Regions from separate parts of the Streptomyces sp. ME19-01-6 genome, predicted to be linked through region 2. Evidence: riboswitches for the same ligand, from Rfam matches in the RefSeq annotation. Region 2 holds a riboswitch; the other holds the start of a gene.
The links. Region 2 has a riboswitch for thiamine pyrophosphate ahead of thiO (glycine oxidase ThiO). Riboswitches for the same ligand answer to the same signal wherever they lie in the genome.
Positions count from the first base shown of each region.

Region 1: another riboswitch for thiamine pyrophosphate. It lies ahead of PV419_RS27875 (thiamine ABC transporter substrate-binding protein); the one in region 2 lies ahead of thiO (glycine oxidase ThiO).

Region 1 is NZ_JARAXF010000014.1:46,383-53,389, reverse strand. Features, by position in the region: gene PV419_RS27885 (phosphatidate cytidylyltransferase) at 1-535, shown strand, start outside; gene rlmN (23S rRNA (adenine(2503)-C(2))-methyltransferase RlmN) at 618-1,724, shown strand; TPP riboswitch at 1,787-1,891, shown strand; gene PV419_RS27875 (thiamine ABC transporter substrate-binding protein) at 1,886-2,968, shown strand; gene PV419_RS27870 (iron ABC transporter permease) at 3,055-4,668, shown strand; gene PV419_RS27865 (ABC transporter ATP-binding protein) at 4,668-5,699, shown strand; gene PV419_RS27860 (response regulator transcription factor) at 5,730-6,398, opposite strand; partial or broken gene PV419_RS53405 (sensor histidine kinase) at 6,392-7,007, opposite strand, start outside.
Region 2 is NZ_JARAXF010000032.1:41,834-48,840, reverse strand. Features, by position in the region: gene thiE (thiamine phosphate synthase) at 1-72, opposite strand, end outside; gene PV419_RS42240 (Rv2175c family DNA-binding protein) at 230-595, opposite strand; gene PV419_RS42235 (FAD-dependent oxidoreductase) at 720-1,970, opposite strand; TPP riboswitch at 2,108-2,222, shown strand; gene thiO (glycine oxidase ThiO) at 2,219-3,484, shown strand; gene thiS (sulfur carrier protein ThiS) at 3,493-3,693, shown strand; gene PV419_RS42220 (thiazole synthase) at 3,701-4,576, shown strand; gene PV419_RS42215 (SRPBCC domain-containing protein) at 4,602-5,054, shown strand; gene pknB (Stk1 family PASTA domain-containing Ser/Thr kinase) at 5,220-7,007, shown strand, end outside.

The DNA of each region.
Region 1 (7,007 bases), on a different contig from region 2:
GCTCGTCTGGCGGATGACCGAGCCGCCCGAGAACTACCTCAGGGATGTCACGGCCGGCGTCTTCGCGGCCTTCTACGTGCCGTTCCTGGCCACCTTCGTCGCGCTCATGCTCGCGGCCGACGACGGGCCGCGGCGGGTGCTGGTCTTCCTGCTGTTGACCGTGGTCAGCGACACCGGCGCGTACGCGGTCGGTTGGCGCTTCGGCCGCCACAAGCTCGCCCCGCGCATCAGCCCCGGCAAGACCCGGGAGGGGCTGCTGGGCGCGATTGTCTTCGCGATGGTCGCGGGCGCGCTCTCCATGCAGTACCTGATCGACGGCGGCGCGTGGTGGCAGGGGACGCTGCTCGGGCTCGCCGTCGCGGTCAGCGCGACCCTCGGCGATCTCGGCGAGTCCATGATCAAGCGCGACCTGGGCATCAAGGACATGGGCAAGCTGCTGCCCGGCCACGGCGGGATCATGGACCGGCTGGACTCCCTGCTGCCCACCGCGCCCGTGGTCTGGCTGCTGCTGGTGATCTTCGTGGGCGGCGGCTGACCGGCCCTCTTACCGAAGGCCGTACGGCCTCGTGCCGCGCGTGGCACGAGGCCGTACGCACGTCTGCGACACTGGGGAGACCATGCCCAAGCCCGGAGAACTCACATTCGTCGCGCCGCGCGGAGCCAAGAAGCCCCCGCGGCATCTCGCCGACCTCTCGCCCGCCGAGCGCCGCGAGGCCGTCGCCTCCCTCGGCGAGAAGCCCTTCCGCGCCGGCCAGGTATCGCGCCACTACTTCGCCCGCTACAGCCACGACCCGGCCCAGTGGACCGACATCCCGGCCGCCGCGCGCGAAAAGCTGGCGGCCGGGCTGCTGCCGGACCTGATGAGCGTGGTGCGTCACATCAGCTGCGACGACGACACCACCCGCAAGACCCTGTGGCGCCTCTTCGACGGCACGCTCGTGGAGTCCGTGCTGATGCGCTACCCGGACCGGGTCACCATGTGCATCAGCTCCCAGGCGGGCTGCGGCATGAACTGCCCGTTCTGCGCCACCGGCCAGGCGGGCCTGGACCGCAACCTGTCCACCGCCGAGATCGTGCACCAGATCGTCGACGGGATGCGGGCGCTGCGGGACGGTGAGATCCCAGGTGGTTCGGCGCGGCTGTCCAACATCGTCTTCATGGGCATGGGCGAGCCGCTCGCCAACTACAACCGCGTCGTCGGCGCCATCCGCAGGCTGACGGACCCGGAGCCGGACGGCCTCGGCCTGTCCCAGCGCGGGATCACCGTCTCGACCGTCGGGCTGGTCCCGGCGATGCTGCGCTTCGCCGACGAGGGCTTCAAGTGCCGTCTCGCGGTGTCGCTGCACGCGCCCGACGACGAGCTGCGCGACACGCTCGTCCCGGTCAACACCCGCTGGAAGGTCCGCGAGGTCCTGGACGCGGCGTGGGAGTACGCGGAGAAGTCGGGCCGTCGCGTCTCCATCGAGTACGCCCTGATCAGGGACATCAATGACCAGGCATGGCGGGCCGACCTGCTGGGGCGGCTGCTCAAGGGCCGCCGGGTGCACGTCAACCTGATCCCGCTCAACCCGACACCCGGCTCCAAGTGGACCGCGTCCAGGCCCGAGGACGAGAAGGCGTTCGTGGCCGCCCTGGAGGCACACGGCGTGCCCGTGACCGTCCGGGACACCCGGGGGCAGGAGATCGACGGGGCGTGCGGGCAGCTGGCGGCGGCCGAGCGCTGAGGGCCGGCTGATACGGTGCCCTGGCACCACCTCGTACACACATGAACGTCTCGTACAAGTGAACATTCCGACAGGGGAGCGCGAACAGCGCTGAGAGTGCGGCCCGGCCGCAGACCCTCGGACCTGATCCGGGTCATACCGGCGTAGGGAGTCAGCCTCATATGAACAGCCGTCTTCGGCATGCCGTCGCCGCCGCCCTCTTCGGCTCGCTCGGCCTCACCACGCTCGTCGCCTGCGGAGAGGACTCCTCCGGCTCCTCCGGCGGCTCCGGCTCCAAGACCGTGAAGCTGGTCTCGCACGACTCGTTCGCCGCGTCGAAGGCCGTGCTGAAGGAGTTCACCCGGCAGACCGGCTACAAGGTGCAGGTGCTGCCCGGTGGCGACGCCGGGGCGGCCGTCAACCAGGCGATACTCTCCAAGTCGCACCCCCAGGGCGACGTCTTCTTCGGCGTCGACAACACCCTGCTCTCCCGCGCGCTCGACAACGACCTGTTCACCCCCTACCGGGCCACGGGCCTGGACAAGGTCCCCGCCGCCCTCCAGCTCGACGCGGCCGAGCACCGCGTCACCCCGGTCGACTTCGGCGACATCTGCGTCAACTACGACCGCAAGTACTTCGCCGACAAGAAGCTGGCCCCGCCGAAGACCTTCGACGACCTGACCAAGCCCGCCTACAAGAACCTCCTGGTCACCGAGAACGCGGCCACCTCCTCTCCCGGCCTCGCTTTCCTGCTGGGCACGGCCGCCCGGTACGGCGACGACGGCTGGCAGGGCTACTGGAAGAAGCTCAGGGCCAACGGCGTCGAGGTCGTCGACGGCTGGGAGCAGGCGTACTACGACCGCTTCTCCGGCTCGGCGGGCGGCGCGAAGGGCGACCGGCCGCTGGTCGTCTCGTACGCCTCCAGCCCGCCCGCCGAGGTCGTCGACTCCAAGCCGCGGCCCGCGCAGGCCCCCACAGGGATCGCGACGGGAACCTGCTTCCGCCAGGTGGAATTCGCCGGGCTCCTGAAGGGCGCGTCGAACTCCAAGGGCGGAAGGGCGCTGCTGGACTTCCTGCTGACCAAGCGGTTCCAGGAGGACGTGCCGCTCAACATGTACGTCAACCCGGCCCGCGAGGACGCGAAGCTGCCCGAGCTGTTCACGAAGTACGGCGTGAAGGTCGCCGACCCGGCCAGGCTGGACCCCCGGAAGATCGCCAAAAACCGTGACCAGTGGGTCAAGGCATGGTCCTCGCTCGTCCTGTAAAGCGGAGTGAGCGCCCCGCCGCCGCGCCGGGGACGGCGAAGGAGCGGCCTGGGCGGCTGCGCGGGGCGGCGCTGCGGCTGGCCCTGATGGCTGTGCCCGCCGCCTTCTTCGCGCTGTTCTTCGTCTATCCGGTGGCCGCCATCGTCGCCCGCGGACTGCGCGTCGACGGCCACTGGCGGCTGGGCCGCATCGGCGAGGTGCTCACCGACCCGGCGGTCCTGGACATCCTGTGGTTCACCGCCTGGCAGGCGGCCGCCTCCACCGCCCTGACGCTGGCGGTCGCGCTGCCCGGCGCGTATGTCTTCGCCCGCTTCGCCTTCCCCGGCAAGCGGCTGCTGCGCGCCGTGGTCACCGTCCCCTTCGTCCTGCCGACCGTCGTCGCGGGCTCCGCGTTCCTGGCCCTGCTCGGCCACGGCGGACTGCTGGACAGCCTGTGGGGGGTGCGGCTCGACACCAGCGTCTGGGCGATCCTCCTCGCGCACGTCTTCTTCAACTACGCGGTCGTGGTACGGACCGTCGGCGGACTGTGGGCGCAGCTCGACCCGCGGCAGGAGGAAGCCGCCCGGGTGCTCGGCGCGAGCCGCCTGGCCGCGTGGCGGCGGGTCACGCTGCCGGCACTGGCGCCCGCCGTGGCGGCCGCCGCCCTGATGGTGTTCCTGTTCACCTTCACCTCCTTCGGCGTCATCCAGATCCTCGGCGGCCCCCGATACGCCACCATTGAGGTCGCGATCTACCGGGAGACCGCCCAACTCCTCGACCTGCCGACCGCCGCCGTGCTGACTCTGATCCAGTTCGTGGCCGTGGCCGCGGTCCTGGCCCTGCACGCGTGGACCGTACGGCGCCGCGAGGGCGCCCTGAAGCTGGTCGATCCCGAACAGACCGCGCGCCGCCCCCAGGGCGCGGCCCAATGGGCGCTGCTGTGGGGCGTGCTCGCCGTCGTGGCGCTGCTGATCCTGCTGCCGCTCGCGGTCCTGGTCGAGCGGTCCCTGGACGCCCCCGGCGGCTACGGACTCGGCTACTACCGCGCCCTGCAGTCGGTGGCGGACAGCGGCGGCACGTTTTTCGTGGCCCCTATGGACGCCGTCTGGAACTCCCTGCGCTACGCCGCCGTGGCGACCGTCTTCGCGCTCGTGGTGGGCGGCCTGGCGGCCGCCGCGCTGACCAGAAAAGCGGGCAGGCTGGTACGGGGCTTCGACGCGCTGCTGATGCTGCCGCTGGGCACCTCCGCCGTCACCGTCGGCTTCGGCTTTCTCATCGCCCTGGACGAGCCGCCGCTCGACCTGCGCGCCTCATGGATCCTCGTACCGCTCGCGCAGGCCCTGGTGGGCGTGCCGTTCGTCGTACGGACCATGCTGCCCGTGCTGCGCGCGGTGGACCACCGGCTCCGCGAGGCGGCGGCCGTGCTCGGCGCGTCCCCGCTGCGGGCCTGGCGGGAGGTGGACCTGCCGCTGGTCGCGCGGGCCCTAGGGGTCGCGGCCGGCTTCGCCTTCGCCGTCTCGCTCGGCGAGTTCGGGGCGACGGTCTTCATCGCCAGACCCGACCACCCGACCCTCCCGGTGGCCGTCGCCCGCTTCCTCGGCCGGGCCGGGCAGCTCAACTACGGCCAGGCCATGGCCCTGAGCACGATTTTGATGCTGGTGTGCGCGGGCTCCTTGCTGGTACTGGAGCGGATCCGCACCGACCGTTCGGGGGAGTTCTGATGACGCTGCTGCGACTGGACGAGGTGACGGTCCGCTACGGCGAGCGCGCGGCGCTGGACGCCGTGGACCTCGAGGTCGCCGAGCAGGAGACGGTGTCGGTGCTGGGGCCGAGCGGCGGCGGCAAGTCCACGCTGCTGCGCGTGGTGGCGGGCCTGGAGCGGGCCCACACCGGCCGGGTGTGGCTGGCCGGGCGGGACCAGGCGGGGGTGCCCACCCACCGGCGCGGCGTGGGCCTGATGTTCCAGGACCACCAGCTCTTCCCGCAGCGGGACGTGGGCGGCAACGTCGCCTTCGGGCTGCGGATGCGCAAGGTGGCGCGCACCGAGGCGGAGCGCCGGGTCGCCGAACTGCTGGAGCTGGTCGGCCTGCCGGGCGCGCAGCGGCGCGCGGTCGCCTCGCTGTCCGGCGGCGAGCAACAGCGGGTCGCGCTGGCCCGCGCCCTGGCCCCGCGGCCCAAGCTGCTGATGCTGGACGAGCCACTGGGCCAGCTCGACCGCGGATTGCGGGAGCGGCTGGTGGTCGAACTGCGCCAGCTCTTCGGCGAGCTGGGCACCACGGTCCTCGCGGTCACCCACGACCAGGGGGAGGCCTTCGCGCTCGCGGACCGGGTGGTGGTGATGGACGGCGGGCGCATCGCGCAGGCCGGCACCCCGCTGGAGGTGTGGCAGCGCCCCGCCACCGAGTTCGTCGCCCGCTTCCTCGGCTTCGACAACGTGGTCGAGGGCATCGTGCACGGCGAGAGCGCCGACACCTGCTGGGGCAAGCTGCCCGTGCCCGACGGCACCCCGCCGGGCCCGTGCCGGCTGCTGGTCCGCCCGGCCGGGGTGCGGCTCACCTCCCCCGAGGAGGGCCTGCCCTGCACGGTGGCGGCGCGCACCTTCCGCGGCGACCGCGTGGCCCTCGTCCTCCAGCCGGCGGGCGCGCCGCGCCTGGAGGCGGCGTGCGCGCTGCGGGACGCGCCGAAGGAGGGGGAGCGGGTCGGCGTCGCGTTCGACGCGGGCGACGTGGTGGTGCTGGGCGCGGGCTCGTGACCGCGGGGGGCGTCACCGTACGGGGCGGCGTCACCGCGCCGAGGCTCCCGGGACCACGAGGCCCAGCTCGTACGCCAGGATCACCGCCTGCGCCCGGTCGCGCAGCCCCATCTTGGCGAACAGCCGGTTGATGTGCGTCTTGACCGTGTGGTCGGTGATGGTGAGGCGGTCGGCGATCTCGGCGTTGGACAGCCCTCGGGCGATCAGCAGCAGCACCTCCGCCTCCCGGGTGGCGAGCCCCTCAACGGTCCGCGCCGGTGGGCGGGGCCCGCGCTGGCGGGCGAACTCGGCGATCAGCCGCTTGGTGACCTCCGGGGCGAGCAGGGCCTTGCCCTCGGTCACCACCCGCACCTCGTACAGCAGTTCGGGGAAGGTCGCGTCCTTGAGGAGGAAGCCGCTGGCCCCGGCGGCGAGCGCGTCGTAGACGTACTCGTCGAGGTCGAAGGTCGTCAGCATCAGCGCCTTCGTCGCCCCGCCCGACGCGGCCACGATCTCGCGGGCGGCCTCGATGCCGTTCTTGTGCGGCATGCGGATGTCAAGCAGCGCCAGGTCCGGCCGGGTCCGGGCGGCGGCGCGCACGGCCTGCACCCCGTCCTCGGCCTCCGCCACCACCTCGATGTCCTCCTGGGTGGCCAGGAGATTGACGAAGCCGGTCCGCACCACCGCCTGGTCGTCGGCCACGAGCGCCCTGATCACCACGGGAGTTCAGCCTCCACCTCAAAGCCTCCGTCCGGCCCCGGCCGCGCGCTGAGGCTCCCGCCCAGCAGCGCCGCCCGCTCGCGCATGCCCGCCAGCCCGTGCCCAGGGACAGCCGCCTCGGGGACCACCGCCTCGGGGTCCGCCGCCATGCGGTCCGTCGATCCCTCCGGCCCCGGGCCGTCGTCCGCGATCCGCAGCGTCAGCCGGCCGGACCGGTACGCGATGTCCACCACCGTACGGGCCCCGGGCGCGTGCCGCCGCGCGTTGGTCAGCGCCTCCTGCACGATGCGGTAGGCCGACAGCTCCCAGGACGCGGGCCGCGCGGCCCGCTCCCCGCTGATCCGCAGCTCCGCCGCCCCGCCCACCGCCCGGTGCTGCTCGAGCAGTGCGTCGAGGTGGTCCAGGGTCGGCTGCGGGGACATGGGAGCGCACGCCCCGGGCTCACCGGGCGGGGCAGCGCAACACGCCCAGCAGCCGCCGCAGTTTCGCCATCGAGGAGCGCGCGGACGCCGCGATCTGCTGGAAGCCCTCGCGGGCCGGCGGGATGAGGCCGGGGATGGTGTACGTCGCGCTCTCGGCCTGCACGGCGATCATCGAAACAGAATGGGC
Region 2 (7,007 bases):
CCGGCGGGCGTCGGTGCACAGATAGAGCCGGGCGTCGGCGAGCTGCTCGCGGGCGGTGGTGGCGGCGGCCATTGGGACGGCTTTCCCCCTGGGTCGGCGGCGTGTCGGCAACGTGTCGGCGGCGTACGGACCGGAGCGGCCGGCCCGTACGCCGCGGATGATGATCGGGCAGTACGGATGAGACGGTACGGGTCAGACGGTACGGATGGCGCGGCGGGTCGGCCGCGGCTCAGACGGCGAGGGCCTGGGCGCGGCGCTTGACCTCGGTGCCGCGATTCTCGTGCAGGGCCTGGGCCGGGGTACCGGGCAGGCTCGGGTCCGGAGTGAAGAGCCACTCCAGCATCTCTTCGTCGCTGAAGCCGTCGTCTTTCAGCAGCGTCAGGGTGCCCACCAGGCCCTTGACGACCTTTCCGTCACCGATGAACTCGGTCGGCACCTGCAGCACCCGGTTCTCGCCACGGCGCACCGCGATCAGCTGACCCTCCTTGATCAGCTGCCGCACGCGCGTCACCTCGACACCGAGCCGTTCGGCGACGTCGGGGAGGGTGAGCCAGTCGGGGACGAGAGCATCGATCTTTGCGTCAATCTCGGTCACGGGACAAGCCTGCCATCTGGGACTGACAGTGGGTAGTCGGGCACCGGGTACCGGCGCCGGTACGCCGCCGTCCGCCGGCCCTCGGCCGAGGTCACCGCCGGGGCGCGCGGAGGGGCGCCGAGGGTCACAGGACCGCCGACTTGAGCGGCACCGACGGGTCCGCGGCGCGGGCGCGGTCCAGCCGGGAGCCCTGTTCGATCAGCTTGCGGCCCTGGGCCAGATCGCGCGGACGGCCGACGGCCAGCAGGGCGACCAGCGCCCCCTCCCGCAGCCAGCACACCGACCAGGCCGCGCCCTGCGGGTCGCCGCGCCAGACGAGTTCGTCGGCGGCGGCGTGGTGGCCCACGTACTGCACGAAGCGGCCGAACTGCTCGGACCAGAAATACGGCACCGGGTCGTAGACCGAACCGGTGAAATGCGCGGTCCTGCTGCCGACCACATTGGCGGCGACGGTGCGCGGCCCCTGGAGCGCGTTGTCCCAGTGGTGCACCAGCAGCCGCTCGCCGTAACGGGCGGAGGGGAACGACGCGCAGTCCCCGACGGCGTAGACGTCGGGCACCGAAGTGCGCAGCTGTTCGTCGGCGGCCACGGACCGGTCCGGGGCCAGCTCGACGCCCGAGCCCGCCAGCCAGCCCGTGGCGGGCCGCGCCCCGATACCGACGACCACCGCGTCCGCGCGCAGCCGGGTGCCGTCTTCGAGCAACACCCCCTGCTCGTCCACGGCGGCCACCTGCGCGCCGGTGACCAGCTCGACGCCGTAGTCGGCGTACCAGTCGGCCATGGGCGCCGCGACCTCGGCCGGGAGGGCGCCCGCCAGCGGGCGGTCGGCGGCCTCCACGACGGTCACGGCGCAGCCTGCCTCGCGCGCCGCCGTGGCGAACTCCGCGCCGATCCAGCCCGCCCCGACCACCACGATCTCGCGCTGCCCGGCCAGCACCGGGCGCAGCCGCTCCGCGTCGTCGAGCGTGCGCAGCAGATACACGCCGGGCACGCCCTCGCCGCCGGGCAGGGTGATCGGCTCGGCGCCGGTGGCGATCACCAGGACGTCGTACGGCACCGGGCCCGACGCGGTCTCCAGCCGCCGCGCGCCGGTGTCCAGGCCGGTGACGGCCACCCCGAGCCGCAGCTCGACGCCGAGCGCGGCGAAGTCCACGTCGAAGGTGGAGCCCTCGGCCTTGCCGAGCAGCACGGCCTTGGACAGCGGCGGCCGGTCGTACGGCTGGTGCGCCTCGGCGCCGAGCAGCAGAATGCCGCCGGTCCAGCCCTGGTCGCGCAGCGCGACGGCGGTCTGCACCCCGGCCATTCCCGCGCCGACGATCACCACCTGCTGCACGCCGCCCTCCGGGGACGCCGACTTCGTCGTCTCATCACTCACACGATCACTGTAGGGCGGCGCGCGGGGCACACCGGAGCACCGGCGGGCGAGATCTCCGGCACAGGCGCGGCCGGGGCGGGTCGCGCGGCGGGGCCTGCCCTTCCGGGCGGTTCCGGCCCCGTACTAGGGTGGCGGGACGAAGCACTCGCGGGAGCCCGGACGCAGCGGGCTGAGAGGGAGGCTGAAGCGGCCTCCGACCGTACGAACCTGATCCGGGTCATGCCGGCGAAGGGAGGGGCGTCACGCCCATGCACGCATCGAGCACGAACGCATCGCGCACACCATCGTGTCCGCGGCCGGACGGGCCGTACGACGCGCTGGTCGTCGGAGGCGGCGTCATCGGCCTGGTCACGGCGTGGCGGGCGGCCCAGCGGGGCCTGCGCACCGCCGTCGCCGACCCGGCGCCGGGCGGCGGCGCGGCCCAGGTGGCGGCGGGGATGCTCGCGGCCGTCACCGAGCTCCACTACGGCGAGCAGACGCTGCTCGCCCTCAACCTCGCCTCCGCGCGCCGCTATCCGGACTTCGTGGCCGAGCTGGAGGAGGCCGGCGGCCAGGACGTCGGCTACCGTGCCTGCGGCACGCTCGCCGTGGCCTTCGACCCCGACGACCGCGCCCAGCTGCGCGAGCTCCATGACTTCCAGCGGCGGCTCGGGCTGGAGTCACAGTGGCTGACGGGGCGCGAATGCCGGCGTCTGGAGCCGATGCTCGCGCCGGGCGTGCGCGGGGGCCTGCGCGTGGACGGGGACCACCAGGTCGACCCGCGACGGCTGGCGGCGGCGCTGCTGACGGCGTGCGCGCGGGCCGGCGTGGTCTTCCACCGCGCCCGCGCGGAGCGGCTCACGCTCACGGCGGACCGCGCGACCGGCGTCGAACTCGCCGACGGCACACGGCTGGCGGCCGAACGGACCGTACTGGCCGCGGGCAGCTTCAGCGGGCGGCTCGCGGACGTCCCCGAGGACGCGCTGCCTCCCGTACGCCCCGTCAAGGGCCAGGTGCTGCGGCTGCGCGTGCCGCCCGCGTACGCGCCGTTCCTGTCCCGGACCGTACGAGCCCAGGTGCGCGGCGGACACGTCTATCTGGTGCCGCGCGAGAACGGCGAGCTGGTCGTCGGCGCCACCTCGGAAGAGCTCGGCTGGGACACCACGGTCACCGCGGGCGGCGTCTACGAACTGCTGCGCGACGCGCATGAACTGGTGCCCGGCATCACCGAGCTGCCGCTCGTCGAGACCCGCGCCGGGCTGCGCCCCGGCTCCCCCGACAACGCGCCGCTGCTCGGCCCCAGCGCGCTGCCCGGCCTGCTCGTGGCCACCGGCCACTACCGCAACGGTGTCCTCCTCACCCCCGTCACGGGCGACATCATGGCCGAGGTGCTGACGGACGGCGAACTCCCGGACGAGGCCCGGCCGTTCTCCCCGCGGCGCTTCCCGGCCGCCCGGACCGACCTCCCGCCCACCCGGGCCGACTTCCCTCCCGCCCGCCCCGGCATCCCCGTACCGCAGGAGCACCCCGCATGAGCGTGTCCATGACCGTCTCCGTGAACGGCGAGCCCCGCGAGCTCCCCGGCGGCACCACTCTCGACCTGCTGGTCGCGGAGCTGACCCCGGCCCGCTCGGGGGTCGCCGCGGCCGTCAACGAACAGATCGTCCCGCGCGGCCAGTGGCCCGCCACCCCGCTCGGCGACGGGGACCGGGTCGAGGTCCTCACCGCCGTCCAAGGAGGCTGAACCCCAGATGGCCGAGACAACGCACGAGACGGTTCACAACACGACGCACGCCACTGTCCCCCCAGGACCGGCGCCGGACCGGGCCCCGGATCCGGACCCGCTCACCATCGCGGGGACCTCCTTCTCCTCCCGCCTGATCATGGGCACCGGCGGCGCGCCCAGCCTGGAGGTCATGGAGCGCTCGCTGCTCGCCTCCGGTACGGAGCTCACCACCGTCGCGATGCGCCGCCTGGACCCCACCGTGCAGGGCTCGGTCCTGTCGGTGCTCGACCGGCACGGCATCCGTGTGCTGCCCAACACCGCCGGGTGCTTCACGGCCGGCGAGGCGGTGCTGACCGCCCGGCTGGCGCGGGAGGCGCTGGGCACCGACTGGGTCAAGCTGGAGGTGGTGGCCGACGAGCGCACCCTGCTCCCCGACCCGGTCGAGCTGCTGGACGCCGCAGAGACGCTGGTCGACGACGGGTTCACCGTCCTGCCGTACACCAACGACGACCCGGTCCTGGCCCGCAGGCTGGAGGATGTGGGCTGCGCCGCGGTCATGCCGCTGGGCTCCCCCATCGGCTCCGGCCTGGGCATCCGCAATCCGCACAACTTCCAGCTGATCGTCGAGCGCGCCACGGTCCCGGTGATCCTGGACGCGGGGGCGGGCACCGCCTCGGACGCCGCGCTCGCCATGGAGCTGGGCTGCGCGGCGGTGATGCTCGCGTCCGCCGTCACCCGCGCCCAGGAGCCCGTCCTGATGGCCGGGGCCATGCGGCACGCGGTCCGGGCCGGCCGGCTGGCCCACCGCGCCGGCCGCATCCCGCGCCGCCATTTCGCCCACGCCTCCTCACCCGCGGAGGGGCTGGCCGCGCTGGACCCGGAGCGCCCGGCGTTCGGGTAGGGCGGTGAGCGGTTAGCGTGGGGGCATGGTGGCCGACCGGATCGAGCGCGAGGTGTACATCCCAGCGCCCGTCGACCGCGTATGGCGGGTGCTGACGACCCCCGAGCACATCCGCGTCTGGTACGCGTTCGAGGGGTGCGAGATCGACCCGCGCCCCGGCGGGACGCTCCGCTTCCGCTGGGACGAACAGGGGGAGTTCCATGGCCGGGTGGAGAAGGCGGTGCCGGACGTGCTGTTCCGCTTCCGGCTCGCCAGAGAGCCGGACCGCCCCCTGGGCGCGGAACCGGGCGACTCGACCCTGGTGGAGTTCGTGCTCTCCGCCGAGGGCAGCGGCACCCGGCTCCGCCTGGCCGAGAGCGGCATCCGCGAGCTCGCGGTCCCGGACGGCGTGAAGGCCAAGCACGCGGAGTACGCCGCCGCGACATGGACCACCGCGCTGGAGGAGCTGGCCGCGCTGGCCGCCGCGTCGCACAACTAGGGCGCGCTCGCAGCCAGGCGCGCTCGCGGCAAGGCCGTGCGCGAGGGCACAACAGGGGCGAAGCCGACCCCACGGCGGCGCCCGGTGTCACTGTTCGGCACCAGTCCCGGGCCCGGCCCCAGCAGGTGACCTGGCGTGTCAGGTCGGCTCGTAGACTGCTCTCTCGTGGATACGACCCTGCATGACCCCTTGGTCGGACAGCTGATCGACGGCCGCTACCGCGTCGAGGCGCGCATCGCCGTGGGCGGCATGGCGACGGTCTACCGGGCCGTCGACACGCGGCTCGACCGCGTGCTGGCCCTCAAGGTGATGCATCAGTCGCTCGCCACCGACGACGCCTTCGTCGAGCGCTTCATCCGCGAGGCGAAGTCCGTGGCCAGGCTCGCCCACCCCAATGTGGTGGGCGTCTTCGACCAGGGCACCGACGGCTCCCACGTCTATCTCGCGATGGAGTACGTCGCCGGGTGCACGCTGCGCGATGTGCTGCGTGAGCGCGGCGCGCTGCAGCCGCGGGCCGCGCTGGACATCCTGGAGCCGGTGCTGGCCGCGCTCGGGGCGGCGCACCGCGCGGGGTTCGTCCACCGGGACATGAAGCCGGAGAACGTGCTGATCGGCGACGACGGCCGGGTGAAGGTCGCCGACTTCGGGCTGGTGCGGGCCGTGGGCACCCAGACCAACGCCTCCACCGGCAGCCTGCTGGGCACCGTCTCCTATCTCGCGCCCGAGCAGATCGAGCACGGCACGGCCGACACCCGCGCCGATGTCTACGCCTGCGGCGTGGTGCTCTACGAGATGCTGACCGGCGCCAAGCCGCACACCGGCACCACCCCGGCGCAGGTCCTCTACCAGCGGCTGAACGAGGACGTGCCCCCGCCGTCCGCCCTCGCGCCGGGGGTCGCACCGCGGCTGGACGACCTGGTCGCCGCGGCCACCGCGCGCGAGCTCGGGCAGCGCCCCGCCGACGCGGTCGAACTGCTCGGCGCCGCGCGGGCCGCGCGCGCCGTGCTGACCGACGAGCAGCTCGACGCCGTGCCCCCGCAGGCCAGGGCGGACGCGCACGACGGCTCCGAGGACCGTACGAGCGTGATCCCGCGCCCCATCGGCGGCCTCGGAGGGCCGGTGCCCGCCGACGAGGACCAGCTCAATCTCACCAGCAGGCTGGAGCTGCCGCCGGAGCCGCCGCAGGCAGGGCGTCCCCGGCGGTCCGCCGGCCGCGGCCGGCTGCCGGGCCGCGGGGTGGTGACGATCGTCGTCGGCGTGCTGCTCGCGCTCGGCATCGGGGTGGGCGTCTGGTACATCAATTCCGGCCAGTTCACCAAGGTGCCCTATCTGGTGGGCAAGTCCGAGGCGGACGCCCGGAAGAAGCTGAAGGACGCCGGGCTCGAGGTGAAGATCGCCCGGGAGTTCAGCGATGTCACGGACAAGGGCGAGGTCATCAAGACCGACCCGGGCGGCGGCGCGCGGATCCGCGACACCGGCACGGTGACGGTCCACGTCTCCGACGGGCCACCGCGCACCAAGGTGCCCAATGTCGTGGGCATGCCGTTCAAGCAGGCGAAGCAGCAGATCTCGGACGCGAATCTGTCCGTCGGCGAGGTGACCAAGACCTTCAGCGAGGAGACGCCGCAGGGCTCGGTGCTCAGCACCGACCCGAGGGCCGGCACCGTGCGCCGGCCCGACACCGCCGTGGGGGTCGAGGTCAGCAGGGGCCCCAAGATCGACATCCCCGATGTGATCGGCGAGTCCGTGGAGGACGCCCGGGCCGAGCTGAGCAAGGCGGGCTTCAAGGTGGCGATCGCGTCGGAGCGGGTCTTCTCCGACGAGGACAAGGGCTCGGTCGCGGCGCAGGCCCCGCCCGTGGACGGGGGCGCTGTGGGCGCCAAGGGCGACAAGGTGACCCTGACCCTGTCCAAGGGCCAGGAGATGGTCGAGGTGCCGGACGTCACGGGCGAG